DNA from 2 places in the Bradyrhizobium sp. NC92 genome. Region 1 is predicted to be linked to the other one. Evidence: predicted binding sites of a transcription regulator. Region 1 holds the regulator's gene; the other holds the start of a gene.

The links. Region 1 encodes PhoB, which activates phosphate uptake and scavenging genes when phosphate is short. Its sites were predicted from a motif close to TGTCATNNANCTGTCAT; they were not measured.
Region 2: the regulator PhoB is predicted to act here: its motif matches at 4,606-4,622, upstream of phnF (phosphonate metabolism transcriptional regulator PhnF).

Annotation. Positions count from the first base shown of each region.
Region 1 is NZ_CP104171.1:8,062,163-8,071,015, forward strand. It holds gene N2602_RS37485 (Hsp33 family molecular chaperone) at 1-121, opposite strand, end outside; gene argF (ornithine carbamoyltransferase) at 292-1,227, opposite strand; gene N2602_RS37495 (aspartate aminotransferase family protein) at 1,227-2,435, opposite strand; gene N2602_RS37500 (GcrA family cell cycle regulator) at 2,896-3,408, shown strand; gene phoB (phosphate regulon transcriptional regulator PhoB) at 3,679-4,386, opposite strand; gene phoU (phosphate signaling complex protein PhoU) at 4,401-5,117, opposite strand; gene pstB (phosphate ABC transporter ATP-binding protein PstB) at 5,129-5,950, opposite strand; gene pstA (phosphate ABC transporter permease PstA) at 5,947-6,792, opposite strand; gene pstC (phosphate ABC transporter permease subunit PstC) at 6,797-7,786, opposite strand; gene pstS (phosphate ABC transporter substrate-binding protein PstS) at 7,990-8,853, opposite strand, start outside.
Region 2 is NZ_CP104171.1:963,831-972,683, reverse strand. It holds gene phnL (phosphonate C-P lyase system protein PhnL) at 1-621, opposite strand, end outside; gene phnK (phosphonate C-P lyase system protein PhnK) at 644-1,441, opposite strand; gene N2602_RS04530 (alpha-D-ribose 1-methylphosphonate 5-phosphate C-P-lyase PhnJ) at 1,434-2,330, opposite strand; gene N2602_RS04525 (carbon-phosphorus lyase complex subunit PhnI) at 2,327-3,442, opposite strand; gene phnH (phosphonate C-P lyase system protein PhnH) at 3,447-4,055, opposite strand; gene phnG (phosphonate C-P lyase system protein PhnG) at 4,060-4,536, opposite strand; gene phnF (phosphonate metabolism transcriptional regulator PhnF) at 4,656-5,384, shown strand; gene phnE (phosphonate ABC transporter, permease protein PhnE) at 5,507-6,355, opposite strand; gene phnE (phosphonate ABC transporter, permease protein PhnE) at 6,352-7,236, opposite strand; gene phnD (phosphonate ABC transporter substrate-binding protein) at 7,310-8,245, opposite strand; gene phnC (phosphonate ABC transporter ATP-binding protein) at 8,312-8,853, opposite strand, start outside.

The DNA.
Region 1 (8,853 bases):
GCCCGCGCACGTCGAGCGCGTCGACCTCGTAAGGCAGCACGGCGTCATCGACCGGAACCGATGATGGCGCGCGAACCGGGCCTTCAGGCCCGGTATTCATGTCAGGAGATTGGAAAACCATGGCGCATTATCTGGGGTCGGTGGGCGGAAATGGAAGGGGAACGGCCGCATTCCGTCGTCCTCAGAACGACGGGCCGCGCAGCCCGGATGGAGCGCAGCGTAATCCGGGGAGATCGTTCCGCACGCTGAGAACCCCGGATTTCGCTGCGCTCCATCCGGGCTTCAGAAAGGCTACTTCACCGCGTCGAAGCACCAGGCCAGAATTCCCTTCTGCGCGTGCAGGCGGTTTTCGGCCTCATCGAACACGACCGATTGCGGGCCGTCGATCACTTCATCCGTGACCTCCTCGCCGCGATGGGCCGGCAGGCAGTGCATGAACAATGCATCCGCCTTGGCCAGCGACATCAGCTTCGCATTGACCTGGTAGGGCTTGAGCACGTTGTGACGGTGCTCGCCCTCCTTGTCGCCCATCGACACCCAGGTGTCGGTGACGACGCAATCGGCGCCGCGCACCGCGGCCTCGGGATCGGTACCGAGCACGATCGGCGCCCCCGTCGCCTTGATCCAGTCCCGCATGACCTTTTTCGGTGCAAGCTCCGGCGGCGTTGCGACATTGAGCTGGAACTTGAAGCGCTCGGCGGCATGGGCCCAGGACGCCAGCACGTTGTTGTCGTCGCCGGTCCAGGCCACCGTCTTGCCCTCGATCGGGCCGCGATGCTCCTCATAGGTCATGAGGTCGGCCATCACCTGGCAGGGGTGCGAACGCCGCGTCAGGCCGTTGATGACGGGCACGGTGGCGTTGGCCGCAAGCTCCAGCAGCGCATCGTGATTGAGGATGCGGATCATGATGGCGTCGACATAGCGCGACAGCACCCGCGCGGTGTCGGCGATGGTCTCGCCGCGGCCGAGCTGCATCTCGGCGCCGGTGAGCATGATCGCCTCGCCGCCGAGCTGACGCATGCCGACGTCGAACGAGACGCGGGTGCGGGTGGAGGGACGCTCGAAAATCATCGCCAGCGTCTTGCCTTCGAGCGGCCTGACCGGCTGCTGCGCCTTCTGCTTCGCCTTCATGGCGGAAGAGGCGGCGAGCATGCTCTTGAGCTCCGACAGCGGCAGCTCGTTGATGTCCAGGAAGTGCTTTGGAGCTTTGTTGGGCGTCGTGCTCATCAGCTTGCCGCCCGCTTGGTCTGACTGGAGGAGATCGCCGTGCAGGCGCGTTCGAGCCGGCCGACGCTGTCCTCGATCTCCGCTTCGGTGACGATCAAGGGCGGCAGGAAGCGCACGACATTGTCGCCGGCCCCGACGGTGAGCAGCTTTTCGGAGCGCAGCGCCGCGACGAGATCGCCCGACGGCACCACGGCCTTGATGCCGATCAGGAGGCCCTCGCCGCGCACCTCGCAGACGACATCGGGATGACGGTCGATCACGGAGGCGAGCTTCTGCTTGAGCAGCAGCGACATCTTCTGCACGTGGTCGAAGAAGCCGGGCTTGAGCATGACGTCGAGCACGGCGTTCGCAGCCGAGATCGCGAGCGGATTGCCGCCGAAGGTCGAGCCGTGCGAGCCGGGCCCCATGCCGGCGGCAGCATCCGCGGTCGCCAGCACCGCGCCGATCGGGAAGCCGCCGCCGAGCGCCTTGGCGAGCGACATCACGTCCGGTGTGACGCCGGTGCGCTTGTAGGCAAAGAGTTCGCCGGTGCGGCCCATGCCGGTCTGCACCTCGTCGAAGGCGAGCAACAGGCCGCGCTCGTTGCAGAGCTCGCGCAACACCTTCAGGAAGGCGTGAGGCGCAGCACGAACGCCACCCTCGCCCTGGATCGGCTCGATGAGAATGCCGGCGGTGTGCGGGCCGATCGCCTTCTTCACGGCGTCGAGGTCACCGTGCGGCACCTGATCGAAGCCGTCCATCGGCGGACCGAAGCCCTCGAGATATTTCGCAGACCCGGTGGCGGCGAGCGTCGCCAGCGTGCGGCCATGGAAGGCGCCTTCGAAGGTGATGATGCGATAACGCTCCGGATGGCCCTTGGAGAAGTGATGATGGCGGACGAGCTTGACCACACCTTCCAGCGCCTCGGCGCCGGAATTGCAGAAGAATACGAAGTCCGCGAAGCTCTCATTGCAGAGGCGGCTTGCGAGCTTCTCGCCATCGGGGCTCTGGAACAGGTTCGACATGTGCCAGAGCTTCGTCGCCTGCTCCTGCAACGCCTTGACCAGCGCGGGATGAACGTGGCCGAGCGCATTCACCGCCACGCCCGAGGTGAAATCGAGATAGCGATCACCATTGGTCGCGATCAGCCAGCAGCCTTCGCCGCGCTCGAAACCGAGGTCGGCCCTGGCGAAGACGGGGAGCAAATGCGGCGCGGCGCTGTTAGTCATGACGTCACTTGAATGTTGCGGACGGTGTGAGGCACGCATTGCGCAACGCACCATTGACCGGCCCCGGAAAACGAAACGTGCCGCCTTTTAAGGGCGGCACGTGGCACTATCTTATGCCTGGAAAGACGGGTGTCAATGCCGCCCGGAAAGCCTCGCGAAACGCTGAATCCGTAGTCTTGCGGTGCCGATTTTGCGGGTTTTTCACCACGGAACATGTGGAAGCGAGTCGGCGGACTCTTGCGCGGGAGTCACGCCATATTGTAGCGTTTGGACTGTCAGATACGACATCTCGTGCAGCAGTTCTGATCCCAAAAGTCCTCATGTACCGGCGTAAACGTTCGGGCGTCTTGAGCGCGCCCGGCGAGCCTTAAGGGATTCTGGCGGCACGGGTTTTTCAAGGCTTTAGGCAATCGCGGCGAAGGCTCCAGGATGGCAGGCGCGCTGCGAGGGAAAGGGTGCAATGACGGTTTTGACCTGGTCCGATGATCGCGTCGAGCAGCTGAAGAAGCTCTGGGAGGCCGGACTTTCGGCCAGCCAGATCGCGGCGGAGCTCGGCAATGTGACCCGCAATGCCGTGATCGGCAAGGTGCACCGGCTCGGCCTGTCCGGCCGCGCCAAGAGCCCTTCATCGGCAGCACCGCGGCCGCGCAAGGCACGGCCCGCGCAGCACATGATGCGCGTGACGCGACCCGTTGCGCGCGGCAACACCGCGCTGGCGCAGGCCTTCGAGGTCGAGGTGGAAGCCGAGCCGGTTACCTACGACAACGTGGTGCCGATGAGCCAGCGCCTGTCGCTGCTGGAATTGAACGAGGCGACCTGCCACTGGCCGGTCGGCGATCCCTCGAGCCCGGATTTCTTCTTCTGCGGCGGCAAGGCGCTCTCCGGCCTGCCCTATTGCGCCCAGCATTCGCGCGTGGCCTATCAGCCCGCAGCGGACCGCCGTCGCGCACCGGCGAAGCCGAGCACGCGCTGAGCTTGCGGAATTAGTTGGCTGCACATACGGCAGCCGTCACACGATGACGGCTGAACTCACTCGGTGCCATCCCGCGAAGGCGGGGATCCATAACCACAGGGCGCAATTGCTGCGCGAGATGGTCACGCCGGGTCTTCGCCAAACAAAGTCCTTGGGTTGATCGCGACGAGCGCAAGCGCTCGCGCTGAGATCCCGGGCTCGCGCTGGGCGCGCCCCGGGATGACGGTTGAGGGTGTAGCCGCAGCTCACCACACCAACAGCTCGCAGATCTTACGTCTGCTCGGCCTTCGCGAAGCGATCATCCAGCGCGTAGCCGGCGCCGCGGACGGTGCGGATCGGGTCCTGCTCGCGGCCGAGATTGAGCAGCTTGCGCAGGCGGCCGATATGGACGTCGACGGTACGCTCATCGATATAGATGTCGCGGCCCCAGACGCTATCGAGCAGCTGCTCGCGCGAGAACACGCGGCCGGGATGCTCCAGGAAGAACTCCAGCAGGCGATATTCGGTCGGGCCGAGATCGATCGGCCGGCCCGAGCGCGCCACGCGGCGCTTGTCGCGGTCGAGCTCGATGTCGCCATAGGCGAGCACGGTGGCGAGCCGCTCGGGGCTGGCGCGCCTGAGCAGACCCTTCACGCGCGCGAGCAGCTCCGGCACCGAGAACGGCTTGACGATGTAATCGTCGGCGCCGGTTGCGAGGCCCCGTACCCGCTCGCTCTCCTCGCCGCGCGCGGTGAGCATGATGATCGGCAGCTGCTTGGTCTCGGGACGGGTCCGAAGCCGCCGGCACAGCTCGATGCCCGACAGGCCCGGCAGCATCCAGTCGAGCACGATCAGATCGGGAATGTGCTCCTTGAGGCGGGTGTCGGCGTCGTCGCCGCGCATCACCGTCTCGACGTCATAGCCGTCGCCTTCGAGGTTGTAGCGGAGAAGCTCGGTGAGAGCTTCCTCGTCCTCTACCACCATAATGCGTGCGCCCATGTTGTCGTCGCTCCTTAGGTATTCGGCACCGTCGTGGCGAAGGTCGTCATGTCGCCCTTCGGCCGCTTGTCGGTGATCGCCTGGCCCTCGATCATGTAGAACACGGTCTCGGCGATGTTGGTGGCGTGGTCGCCGATCCGCTCGATGTTCTTGGCACAGAACATCAGGTGGATGCAGAACGAGATATTGCGCGGATCCTCCATCATATAGGTGAGGAGCTCGCGGAACAGCGAGGTGCAGATGGCGTCGACTTCCTCGTCGCCCTTCCACACCGCCATCGCCGCCGGCAAATCGTGCGCGGCATAGGCGTCGAGCACGCTCTTGACCTGCTGCTGCACGAGGTCTGTCATGTGCTCCAGGCCGCGGAACAGCTTGAGCGGATGGAAATCCGTCTCCAGCGCCGCGACGCGCTTGCCCATGTTCTTGGCGAGATCGCCGATGCGCTCGAGATCGGTCGCAACGCGCATGGCGCCGACGATCTCGCGCAGGTCGACGGCCATTGGCTGGCGGCGGGCGATGGTGAGCACGGCGCGCTCCTCGATGCGCTTCTGCAGCGCGTCGAGATCGGCGTCGGTGGTGACGACGCGCTGGCCGAGTGCCACGTCGCGGCGGATCAGCGCGTCGACGGAATCGACGATCATGCGCTCGGCGATGCCGCCCATCTCGGCGACCAGGCGAGTGAGCTCCTGAAGATCGCTGTCGAAGGCCTTTACGGTATGTTCAGAACCCATATTCCGTCTCCTCAGCCGAACCGGCCGGTGATGTAATCCTGCGTGCGCCGATCGCTCGGCGACGTGAAGATCTTGCTGGTGTCGTCGAACTCGATCAGCTCGCCGAGATACATGAAGGCGGTCTTGTCGGAGACGCGCGCCGCCTGCTGCATGTTGTGGGTGACGATCGCGATCGTGTAGTTCTCGGACAATTCCTGGATCAGTTCCTCGACCTTGGCGGTCGAGATCGGGTCGAGCGCCGAGCAAGGCTCGTCGAACAGGATCACCTCGGGCCGCACCGCGACGGTGCGGGCGATGCAGAGGCGCTGCTGCTGGCCGCCGGAGAGCGACAGGCCGGAGGCATTGAGCTTGTCCTTGACCTCGTTCCACAGCGCGCCGCCGCGCAGCGCCTTCTCAACACGGCCGTCCATCTCCGACTTCGAGATCTTCTCGTACAGACGAATGCCGAAGGCAATGTTCTCGTAGATTGTCATCGGGAACGGCGTCGGCTTCTGGAACACCATGCCGACCCGGGCCCGCAACAGGTTGAGGTCCAGCTTGGCGTCGAGGATGTTGGTCTGGTCAAGCAGCAGCTGGCCGGTGGCGCGCTGGCCCGGATAGAGGTCGTACATCCGGTTGAAGATGCGCAGCAGGGTCGACTTGCCGCAGCCCGACGGGCCGATGAACGCCGTGACGCGGTTGGTGCCGAGCGTCAGATTGATGTTCTTCAGCGCGTGGTGCTCACCGTAGTAGAAATTCAGGTTGCGCGCGGTGACCTTGGCGGGCGCCTCGGGCAGCGGCTGCGAGCCGGGATGAACGGTCGGCGCGCTGACGGAAACAGACATTTCACTCATTTTGCAGTCCTCTCGGCGCCAAGGATGCGCGCGCCAATGTTCAGGGCAAGCACGGTCAGGGTGATGAGCAGCGCGCCGCTCCAGGCGAGTTGCTTCCAATATTCGTAGGGGCTCTGCACGAAGTTGTTGATGGTGACAGGTAGGTTCGCCATCGTCTTGTTCAGGCCGAGGCTGAAGAACTGGTTCGACAGCGCCGTGAACAACAGCGGTGCGGTCTCGCCCGCGACGCGGGCGGTCGCCAGCAGCACGCCGGTGATGAGGCCGGAACGCGCGGCACGATAGGCGATGCGCTTGATCACCAGCGAGCGCGGCAGACCGAGCGCAGAGGCCGCCTCGCGCAGCGGATTCGGCACCAGCAGCAGCATGTCCTCGGTGGTGCGCACGACGACCGGGATCACGATGACGGCGAGCGCGAGGCTGCCCGCGATCGCCGAGAAGCCGCGCATCGGCACCACCACCGCCCCGTAGATGAACAGGCCGATGATGATCGAGGGCGCCGACAGGAGAATGTCGTTGATGAAACGGATCACCGAGGTCAGCTTGTCGTTGCGACCGTATTCGGCAAGATAGGTACCGGCGAACAGGCCGAGCGGCGCGCCGATGCCGACGCCGATCACGGTCATGATCAGTGAGCCGACGATGGCGTTGAGCAGACCGCCTTCGTTCGATCCGGGCGGCGGCGTGTTCTCGGTGAAGACCTGGAGGTTGAGCCCGGCCAGGCCGTTGTAGAGCAACGTCATCAGGATCAGCGCGAGCCAGGTGACGCCGAACGCAGCGGCTGCGATGCAGAGTCCGCGAATGACGATGTCCCAGCGGCGGCGGCGCGAATAGATCGGGTTCATGGCTTCACTTCCCCGCCTTGGTTTCCAGGCGCAGCAGCATCAACCGGGCGGCCGCGAGCACGAAGAACGTCAGCACGAACAGCAGGAGGCCGAGCAGGATCAGGCCGGACTGGTGCAGGCCGTCGCTCTCGGCGAACTCGGATGCGATCGCGGCCGAGATCGTGGTGCCCGGGGCGAAGATCGACGAGGAGATCCGGAACGAATTGCCGATGATGAAGGTCACCGCCATGGTCTCGCCCAGCGCGCGGCCCAGCGCCAGCATGACGCCGCCGATGATGCCGACGCGGGTGTAGGGGATCACGACGCTGCGGACGACTTCCCAGGTGGTGCAGCCGACGCCATAGGCGGCTTCCTTCAGCACCGGCGGCACCGTCTTGAACACATCGACCGAGATCGAGGTGATGAAGGGCAGCACCATGATGGCGAGGATCAGGGCGGCGTTGAACAGGCTGAGATAGGACGGGGGACCCGCGAAGATCGCGCCCAGCACGGGAACACCGTCGAACACCCTGATCATGAAGGGCTGGAAGGTGTTGGCCAGGAACGGGCCGAGCACGAAGAAGCCCCACATGCCGTAGATGATCGAGGGGATGCCGGCGAGCAGCTCCACCGCCATGCCGATCGGGCGGCGCAGCCATTGCGGGCAGAGCTCGGTGAGGAAGATCGCAATGCCGAGACCGACGGGAATGGCGATCAGCATCGCGATGAAGGAGGTGACGAGCGTGCCATAGATCGGCCCGAGCGCGCCGAGCACCGGCGGATCGGCGGAGGGCGCCCAGCGCTGGGTCCACAGGAAGGAGATGCCGTATTCCTTGATCGCCGGGAACGCACCGACGATCAGCGAGATGATGATGCCGCCGAGGATCAGCAGCACCGAGATCGCGGACAACCGCGTGATCCAGTAGAAGGTGACGTCGCCGAGCTTGAACGCGCTCAAGGCCTTGGCGCGATCATATGGACCGGCAGCATCAATCACATTGCTCTCGACAGCCATCTCAGCCACGCCGATCCCCTGTGCCCGTTTTATATACGCTTGTTGTTGGTGGCGGTCCCGTGCCCCGGATGCGGTGCAGCGCGAAGCGGTGCGCCGCTGATCCGGGGCCTGGTGCTTGTAGGTCCCGGCTCTAGCGGAGCGGCACACTGGACGATGCTTCGCATCGCCAGGGCCGCACCGCGTCCGGGACACGAGAGCTCTACTTAGCTCTTGATCTCGGCAGCCCAGGTCTTCTCGATCAGCTGGACGACGCTGTCCGGCATCGGGATATAATCGAGCTCTTCAGCCGCCTTGCCGCCGTTCTTGAAGGCCCAGCGGAAGAACTTGATGGCTTCCTGCGAGGCCGCCTTGTCGGTGGCGGACTTGTGCATGAGGATGAAGGTCGCCGCCGTGATCGGCCAGGACTTCTCGCCGGGCTGGTCGGTCAGGATGACGTAATAGCCGGGTGCCTTGGCCCAGTCGGCGTTGGAGGCGGCTGCCTGGAAGGCCTCGACGGTCGGCTGCACCGGCTTGCCGGCCTTGTTGACGAGACCGGTGTAGGTCAGCTTGTTCTGCTTGGCATAGGCGTACTCGACGTAACCGATCGAGTTCTTGGTCTGGCTGATGTTGCCCGACACGCCTTCGTTGCCCTTGGCGCCGACGCCGACCGGCCACTCGACCGCGGTGCCCTCGCCGACCTTGCTCTTCCAGTCCGCGCTGGCCTTGGAGAGGTAGTTGGTGAAGTTGAAAGTGGTGCCCGAACCGTCCGAACGGCGGACCACGGTGATCGCCTCCGAGGGCAGCTTCGCGTTCGGATTGAGCTTCTTGATCGCGGCATCGTCCCACTTGGTGATCTTGCCGAGATAGATGTTGGCCAGGGTCTCGCCGTCGAACACCAGCTCGCCGGGCTTCACGCCCTCGAGGTTGACGACAGGGACGATGGCGCCCATCACCATCGGCCACTGGACGAGGCCGTCCTTCTCGAGCTGCTCGGCCTTGAGCGGCGCGTCGCTGGCGCCGAAGGTCACGGTCTTGGCCTGGATCTGCTTGATGCCGCCGCCGGAGCCGATCGACTGATAGTTCAGACC
Region 2 (8,853 bases), 1.3 Mb from region 1:
GGCGACCATGGCGACGCCCTGATGTTTCTTTTCAGCGACCAGCTCGACCACCACGGCGCGATTGGCGGCATCCAGCGAGGCGGTCGGCTCGTCCAGCAGCAGGATCGGCAGGTCCGAGATGAAGCCGCGCGCGATGTTGACGCGCTGCTGCTCGCCGCCGGAGAAGGTCGCGGGCGGCAGCTGCCAAAGTCGCTCGGGGATGTTGAGACGATGCAGCAATTCGCCGGCGCGCGCCTGTGCGTCGGCCCGGCTCATGCCGTTCAGGATCAGCGGCTCCGCGACGACGTCGATGGTCGCAACCCGCGGCACGGCCCGCAGGAACTGGCTGACATAGCCGATGGTGGAACGGCGGATATTGAGCACCTGACGCGGCTCGGCGGTGGCGAGATCGACCACCCCGCCGCGATGGCGGATACCGATCCGGCCGCTGTCGCAGCGATAATTGCCGAAGATCATCTTCAGGATCGACGATTTGCCGGCGCCGGATGGGCCCGACAACACGACGCACTCGCCTGGATTGACCTGGAAGGTTACCCCGCGCACCACCGGCAGCTCGATGCCGCCCTGCAGGTGCATCGTGAAGGTCTTGCCGGCGTCGGTGATGTCGATCATGGCGGTCATTGGGGGGCTCATATTGCAAGGTTCATGGCGGCAGGATCGAGGAGACGAGGACCTGGGTATAGGGTTCGCGTGGATCGTCGAGCACCTGATCGGTCAGGCCGGTCTCGATGACGCGGCCGCCCTTCATCACCATCACGCGGTGCGACAGGAGGCGCGCCACCGCGAGATCGTGGGTGACGATGATTGCGGCGAGGTTCAGCTCGGCGACGAGGCTGCGCAGGAGGTCGAGCAGGCGCGCCTGCACCGAGACGTCAAGTCCGCCGGTCGGCTCGTCCATGAACACGAGCCGCGGCTCGGTGACGAGGTTGCGGGCGATCTGGAGGCGCTGGCGCATGCCGCCGGAATAGGTGCGCGGCGCATCGTCGATGCGCGCTGTGTCGATCTCGACGCGGGTGAGCCAGTCGGAGGCGGTGTCGCGGATACGGCCGTAATGATTCCAGCCCACCGCCATCAGCCGCTCGCCGACATTGGCGCCGGCGGAGACCGCCATGCGCAGGCCCTGTGCGGGATCCTGGTGCACGAAACCCCAATCGGTGCGGAACAGGAAGCGCCGTTCGGCCTCGCCCAGCGTGGCGAGATCGCGGGTGACGCCGTCGCGCATCCGGTACGACACGTGGCCCGCGGTCGGCGTGAGCTGGCCCGACAGCATCTGCAGCAGCGTCGACTTGCCCGAGCCGGATTCGCCGACGATCGCCAGCACCTCGCCGGGATAGAGCGAAAACGACACGTCGCGGCAGGCATTGATGCGGCCGAACGACTTGCTGAGGGATGTTGCGACCAGCAGCGGCTCGTCGTTGTCGAGCAAATTGTGATCAGCCATTCGCGGCCTCCTGCGCCTTTTCCTTGTACGGCGCGGCACCGAGGCTGCCGTGATGGCCGGCGGCCTGGCGGCCCTCGCAATAATCGGTGTCCGAGCAGACGAACATGCGCCCGCCCTTGTCGTCGGTCACGATCTCGTCGAGATACGAATTCTCCGCGCCGCAGAGCGCGCAGGGCGCATTGAAGCGGTAGGGCTCGAACGGGTGATCCTCGAAATCGAGCGACACCACCTGCGTATAGGGCGGGATCGCGTAGATGCGTTTCTCGCGGCCGGCGCCGAACAATTGCAGTGCCGGGCTATTGTCCATCTTGGGATTGTCGAATTTCGGCGTCGGCGACGGGTCCATCACGTAGCGCGCGTTCACCTTCACCGGATAGGCATAGGCGGTGGCGATATGGCCGAAGCGGGCGATGTCCTCGTAGAGCTTCACATGCATCAGGCCGTATTCGGCGAGCGCGTGCATGCGCCGCGTCTCGGTCTCGCGCGGCTCGAGGAAACGCAACGGCTCGGGGATCGGCACCTGATAGACCAGCACCTGGTTCGCGTTCAGCGCCGTCTCCGGGATGCGGTGGCGGGTCTGGATCACGGTTGCTTGGTCCGTTGCCGTCGTCGTCGCAACGCCCGCGGTCTTGGCGAAGAATTTGCGGATCGAGATCGCGTTGGTGGTGTCGTCGGAACCCTGGTCGATCACCTTCAGCACGTCCTGGGGCCCGAGGATCGCGGCGGTGACCTGCACGCCGCCGGTGCCCCAGCCGTAGGGCATCGGCATTTCGCGGCTGGCGAACGGCACCTGATAGCCGGGGATCGCGATCGCCTTCAGGATCGCGCGGCGGATCATGCGCTTGGTCTGCTCGTCGAGATAGGCAAAGTTGTAGGCGGGCGCGTTCATTCCGCGGCCTCCTTCATGGCATCGGGCGTGTTGGCATCGGCGAACGCTTTAGAGAACTCTTGGCGCAGCTTGCGCAAGAGGCCGAGTTCGGACTGGAAATCGACATAATGCGGCAGCTTCAGGTGCTCGACGAAGCCGGTTGCCTGGACATTGTCCGAATGCGACAACACGAACTCTTCGTCCTGCGCGGGGGCAAGCGCCTCCTCGCCGAGCTCACGCGCGCGCAGCGCGCGATCGACCAGCGCCATCGACATGGTCTTGCGCTCGCTCTGGCCGAAGGCGAGGCCATAGCCGCGGGTGAAGCACGGCGCCTCGGTCGCGGAGCCCTTGAACTGGTTGACCATCTGGCACTCGGTGAGCTCGATCGCGCCGAGCGGCACGGCGAAGCCGACGTCTTCCGCGACAAAGTCGACCTCGACCTCACCGAAGCGGATCTCGCCGACAAAGGGGTGGTTGCGGCCGTAGCCGCGCTGGGTCGAATAGCCCATCGCGAGCAGAAAGCCTTCGTCACCGCGCGCGAGGTTCTGCAGGCGCAAATCGCGATCCGCGGGGAAATTCAGCGGCTCGCGGGTGAGATCGCCGACGCTGGCGCCGTCCTCGGCTTCCGGCGATGATTCGATCAGCCCGTCGCGGCCTAGAATGTCGGTCACGCGCGGGGTCGGCGCGGTCGAAGCTTCGGCCGCGGCCGGCGTCTCCGGCACGAAGCCCTCAGCGAGCGAAGGGTCGAGCAGGCGGTGCGTGTAGTCGAAGGTCGGCCCCAGGATCTGGCCGCCGGGGATGTCCTTGAAGGTCGCCGACACCCGCCGCTGCACCCGCATCGCGCCGGTGTCGACTGGCTCGCTGGCACCGAAACGCGGCAGCGTGGCGCGGAAGGCGCGAACCAGGAAGATCGCCTCGATCAAATCGCCGCGCGCCTGCTTGATCGCAAGCGCCGCGAGCTCGCGGTCATAGAGCGAGCCTTCGCTCATGACGCGATCGACGGCAAGGCCGAGCTGCTCCGAGATCTGGTCGAGAGCGATTTCCGCAACGCTTTCGTCGCCACGCCGCTTATGCGCGAGCAAGCGATGGGCGTTCTCGATGGCGCGTTCGCCGCCTTTGACTGCGACATACATGCTTCTAGCTTCCCTTGCTCACGACGCGCGTGGTGCGGGGGATCGCGACCACGGCGTCATCGGCGACCAGCACCACATCGATACCGCGCGGAAACAGCGCTTCGTTCATATGCAGGCGCTCGAACAGGTCGAAAGGCTTGATCGACGCCCGCAGCGTGGCGACCCCATCGATGCCGGGGCCACGCAGCTCGAAGCTCCGGCCGGAGGCGAGGCTGTCGACCTGGATGATCACGGTCGTCGAACGGTCCGGATACTCGCTCGTGCCGAGCGCGAAGCGCTCGAGCGAAGGCAGCGCACCGCCGTCGCCGATTAGCGCGAACGAGGCGATTGACGAATCCTGCACGACCGGCGCGCCGGTGTGGAACTTGAGCCACTTCGTCACGTCCGCGCTCTCCGCCATCCGCGCATCGAGCCAGAGCGGCGTGTCGTGGTCGAACAGCGTCAGCGCGATCGCGGCGGTGCCGCGCATCATCGTATCAGGCGCCCCCGCCACCGGCACGATGCGCTGAACCGAGCCCGGCCGCGCCATGGCGTCCATGACCGAGCGAAAGGTCGATTGCGCCGACAGCACCTTGTCGGCGAAACCCGGCGGCAGTTCCGCAATCGTGGTCATGATCTCACCCCTCACCGCGCACCATGGTGTAGAAATCAACCTTCGTCGCGGCGGTCGCTTCCGCCGCCTGCTTGCGCCTGACCATAAGCTGCTCGCGCAACGGCGCGATAACGTCGCGCTCCACCGCTCCGCCGAAATCGCGGGACTGCACCAGCGCATCGCAGAGCGCGATCAGCCGCGCCTTCTCACCGTCGCGGCCGAGCGTGTAGCCGAACCCGACCTCGCCGCTCGCAAGCCGCACCGCGGCGCGCGACACCGTGGCTTCGCCGAGATTGAACGGCGCGCCGTCGCCGCCGACCCGCCCGCGCAGCATGACGAGGCCGTTCTCCGGCGTGCGCAGGTCCTGATGGTCCGGCAAGGCCCGGTCCGAGGCCAAGTTGCGGAGGCGAGCGGCGATCTCGCCCGCCTCCGCGTGCGCCAGCACCGCCATTGCGGCCTTGCGCTGGGCTTGCTGATTGTTGTGCTGGGTCACCTGGTCCACCGAACCTTTTGACAGAACTTGCCGCATCGAAGTTGTCTATGATAATAGACAACTTCATAAGGACGCGCCATGACTGTTTCGTGACAATGCTGTGATTTCTGGAGTAGGTTTCCCGCGACATGAGCATGCAGGACACAGCCTCGTCGGGCGTCGCGCTATGGCGCCTCGTTGCCGACGGCATCGAGCGCGGCATCGCCGACGGCCGCTTTGCGGCCGGCGACAAATTGCCGGGCGAGATGGAGATCGCCGAAACCTATCGCGTCAACCGCCACACCGTACGGCGCGCGCTCGCGGCACTTGCCGAGCGCGGCCTGGTGCGCGCGGAGCGCGGCAGCGGAACCTATGTCGAGGCACAGAAGCTCGCTTATCCCTTGCGCTCGCGCACGCGCTTCTCCGAGATCGTCGGCGCGGATGGCCGCGAGCCGCATGGCCGGCTGATCGAGGCGACCGATGACGTCGCGACGCGCGAGCTCGCGCGGGAGCTGGGACTAAAGACCGGCGCGCCCCTGGTGCGGATCGAGGCGATCCGCCTTGCCGACCGTACGCCGATTTGCGTTTCCACGACCTGGCTGTCGGCGGACCTGTTCCCGGGTGCCGGCGCCGTGTTCGCGGCGACGCGCTCGATGACGAAGCTGCTGGAGCATTTCGGCGTCCGCGACTATCGCCGCGGCGCAACCCGAATCACCGCGGGCATCGTCGACGCGACCGATGCGGCACGTCTCGATCTAGCGCTGGGGCGGCCGATCCTGGTGGTGGACGCCACCGACCACGATCTCACGGGTAGGCCGCTGGTGACCAAGCACTCGCGGTTTGCGGCAGAGCGGGTGGAGTTTTTGGTGGAGTCGTAGCTCTCTCCACGACACCGGACCTGTAGGGTGGGCAAAGGCGCCCTTGCGCCGTGCCCACGATCTTTCTCGATCGTCAGAGGTGGTGGGCACGCTTCGCTTTGCCCACCCTACGGCACCTTTGCTCAGGCCACAGCCCTTCGCCCAATGATCGCAAAGCGCAGCTTGCCCGAGATGAAATCGATCGCGGCGACCGCGACCAGGATCATCAGGATCAGGAACGACACTTTCTGCCATTCCAGCACGCGGATCTGCTCGGCGAGCTGGAGGCCGATGCCGCCGGCGCCGACGATGCCGATGATGGTCGCCGAGCGCGTGTTGGATTCGATGAAATAGAGCACCTGTCCGGCAATCACGGGCAGCACCTGCGGCAGCAGGCCGAAGCGGATCTCGTGCAGCGCGCTGCCGCCGGAGGCGCGGATGCCTTCGACCTGCTTCTGGTCGGCGCCCTCGATCGCCTCCGAGAACAGCTTGCCGAAGGCGCCGAAATCCGACACCGCGATGGCGAGCACGCCGGCGAACGGGCCGAGGCCGACGACGTTGATCCACACCAGCGCCCAGATCAGGGTGTCGACGCCGCGGATCGAATCCAGGAAACGACGGACCGGGAAGCGCAGGATGTTCGACGGCACGATGTTGCGCGCGGCCAGCAAGCTCACCGGCAGCGCGAACACCGCTGCCAGCGTGGTGCCGAGCAGCGCGATCGAGAGCGTCTCCCCGAGCGCCTTCAGATAGACCGGCAGCGAGGAGCCGGGATCCGGCGGGATCATCATCAGGCTAATCCAGCCGAGCTGGCTGAGGCCGGCGAAGAAGCGCGACGGCGAGAAATCGAGATCGACGAGGCCGTAGATGAGAATCGCGAACGCCGCGACGATCATCGCGGGCGTCGCGAGCCGCGCCGAGGCCGGCCGATCGAACACATCGGGGTAGCGTGCACGCATCTCGCGCGTATCGACCTCCTGCGGCCTCGTCACGTCCGCGCCTCCTTGCCGAACAGGCGGCCGCGCAGCCAGCCGGTGGTGATGTCGATGATGAAGACCGTGACGATGATGGTGAGCAGGATGGCGCTGACGTCCGAATAGTAGAACTTGCGGATCGCGACGACGAGCTCCTGGCCGATGCCGCCGGCGCCGACGAAGCCCATGACGGAGGCTTCGCGGACATTGATCTCGAAGCGCAGTAGCGCGTAGCTGGCGTAGCCGGCGGTGACCTGCGGCACGATGGCGAAGCGCATGCAGGAGAACCAGCTCGCCCCGGTCGAGCGGATGCCCTCGACCGGCTTCATGTCGGCATTCTCGACGATCTCCGAGAACAGTTTTCCGAGCGCGCCGGTGGAGTGGATCGCAATCGCCAGCACGCCCGCCATCGGCCCGAGCCCGAAGGCGATGACGAAGACCAGCGCGAAGACGATGCCGGGAACGGTGCGGGCGAATTCGAGCAGGCGCCGCACGGTAAAGCGCAGCCAGGGCGCGGGCGAGGTGTTCTCGGCCGCGAAGAAATTGAGGGCGAAGGCGAAGGTCGCGCCGATCAGCGTGCCGACATAGGAGATCAGCAGCGTCTCACCCAGCATCTTCAGCCATTTGCGCCAGCCCCAGAACCACTCGCCGACATCGGTCCAGACCCGCTGGCCGCTGTCGAGCGTGAGGATGCGGTCGAAATAGCTGACGAAGTTGCCGAAATAGGTGAACAGCGTGCGCAAATTCACTTCGGCGCCGATCGCGGCGAGAGCCAGCGCGGCGGCAAACACGCCCGCTCCCAACAGGAGACGAAGCCGCCTGCGTGAAACCGCCTGGCGATAGGCAGCGTTGAGCGCGGCGAGCTGCTGCTCGGGGAGGATCGAAACCGCTGTCGTCATGGGGTCGAAACAGGTCCCGTCAAAGAAAGAGCCGGGTCTTTGGGACCCGGCTCAGGTGCATCGTCCCGAAGACTCAGGACGCCTTCTTCTTACGCAGTGCGTCGACGAACTTGATCAGCTCGATCGTGCCATCCCAGTCCTTGGTGGTGGCGGGATGAAAGCCCTTCTTCTGGCCGTCGGAGAGACGGTCGAACGCGGCCTTGTCCTTGGCCGGCGCGTCGAAGAACGCCTTGGCAATGGCGGTCTTGGCGTCTTCCGGCAGGTCGGAATTGTAGGCATAGGGGCCGTTGATGATCGGCGCCGATTTGTGGATGATGCGGAAATCGTCCTTCTTCATCGCCGAGCCGTCGGCGTTCTTCAGCATCCCTTTGGTCAGCATCTGCGCCAGCGTGGAATCGTCGTCGCTGGTCCACTGGTTGGCAGCGACTTCGACCGTGCCCTGCGCCAGCGCCAGCATCGCGTTCTCGTGGCTGCCGGTGAAGACGACCTTGCCGAAATAGGCGTCGGCATCGTGGATGCCCATCTTGTCGAGCTCGAAGCGCGGCACGTTGTTGCCGGAGGTCGAGTTCGGGTCGACGAGGCCGAGGTTCTTGCCCTTCAGGTCGTCGATCTTCTTGTAGGCGCTGCTTGCCTTGACGAAGAACACCGAATAGTAGCCGGTCGAGCCGTCGGCGTTGATGTCGTTGGCGAAGGCCTCGGACTTGACGCCGGTCAGGCGGGCACGCGCGAACGCGGCCGCGCCGTAGCTGGCGATGTGGATATTGCCGGCGCGCTGGCCTTCGATCACCGCGGCATAGTCGTTGGCGATGCGCAGCGTGACCTTTACGCCGAGTTCTTTCGATAGATAAGTCATGAACGGTGCCCAGCGCTCGGTGACGCCCGACGCGTTCTCGGCCGGGACGACGGCGAAGGTCAGCTCGGGATACTTGGCCTTCCAGTCGTCGGCCGAGGCGGAGGCGGTGAAAGCGAGCGCAGCGGCGCCGGCCAGGATTAATCTGCGAGTGATCATGATGCCCTCTTCATCGGTTGGGGGTCGGTTGACGCAAACTGGCAATTGAACAGGTGCGATGCGGCTTTAGGCGGCTGCGGCGGTTCCGAGCGCCGGCACGCCCTCGGGCGCCGGGACAGGCAGGCCACCCACGACGTCGGCAGCTTCGAGATCGTAGAGCTCGCGCGCGACGTGATCGGTCAGCGCGGCAGGCGCGCCGTCGAATACCACGCGCCCGGCGGCCATGCCGATCAGGCGGTCGCAGTAGGTGCGGGCCAGATCGAGCGAATGCAGGTTGCAGAGCACCGTGATGCCGAAATGCTTGTTGATGCGCAAAAGCGCATCCATCACGATCTTGGTGTTGCGCGGATCGAGCGAGGCGATCGGCTCGTCGGCGAGGATGATGTCGGGCTGCTGCACCAGCGCGCGGGCGATCGCGACGCGCTGCTGCTGGCCGCCGGAGAGCTGGTCGGCCCGCTGGGCAGCGAGCGAAGCGATGTCGAACTGCTCGAGGGCCGACATCGCCAGCGCCTTGTCCTGCTCGGGCCAGGCCTGCGACAGCGAGCGCCAGGCGGGCATCGTGGCGAGACGGCCCATCAGGACATTGGTGAGCACGTCGAGCCGACCGA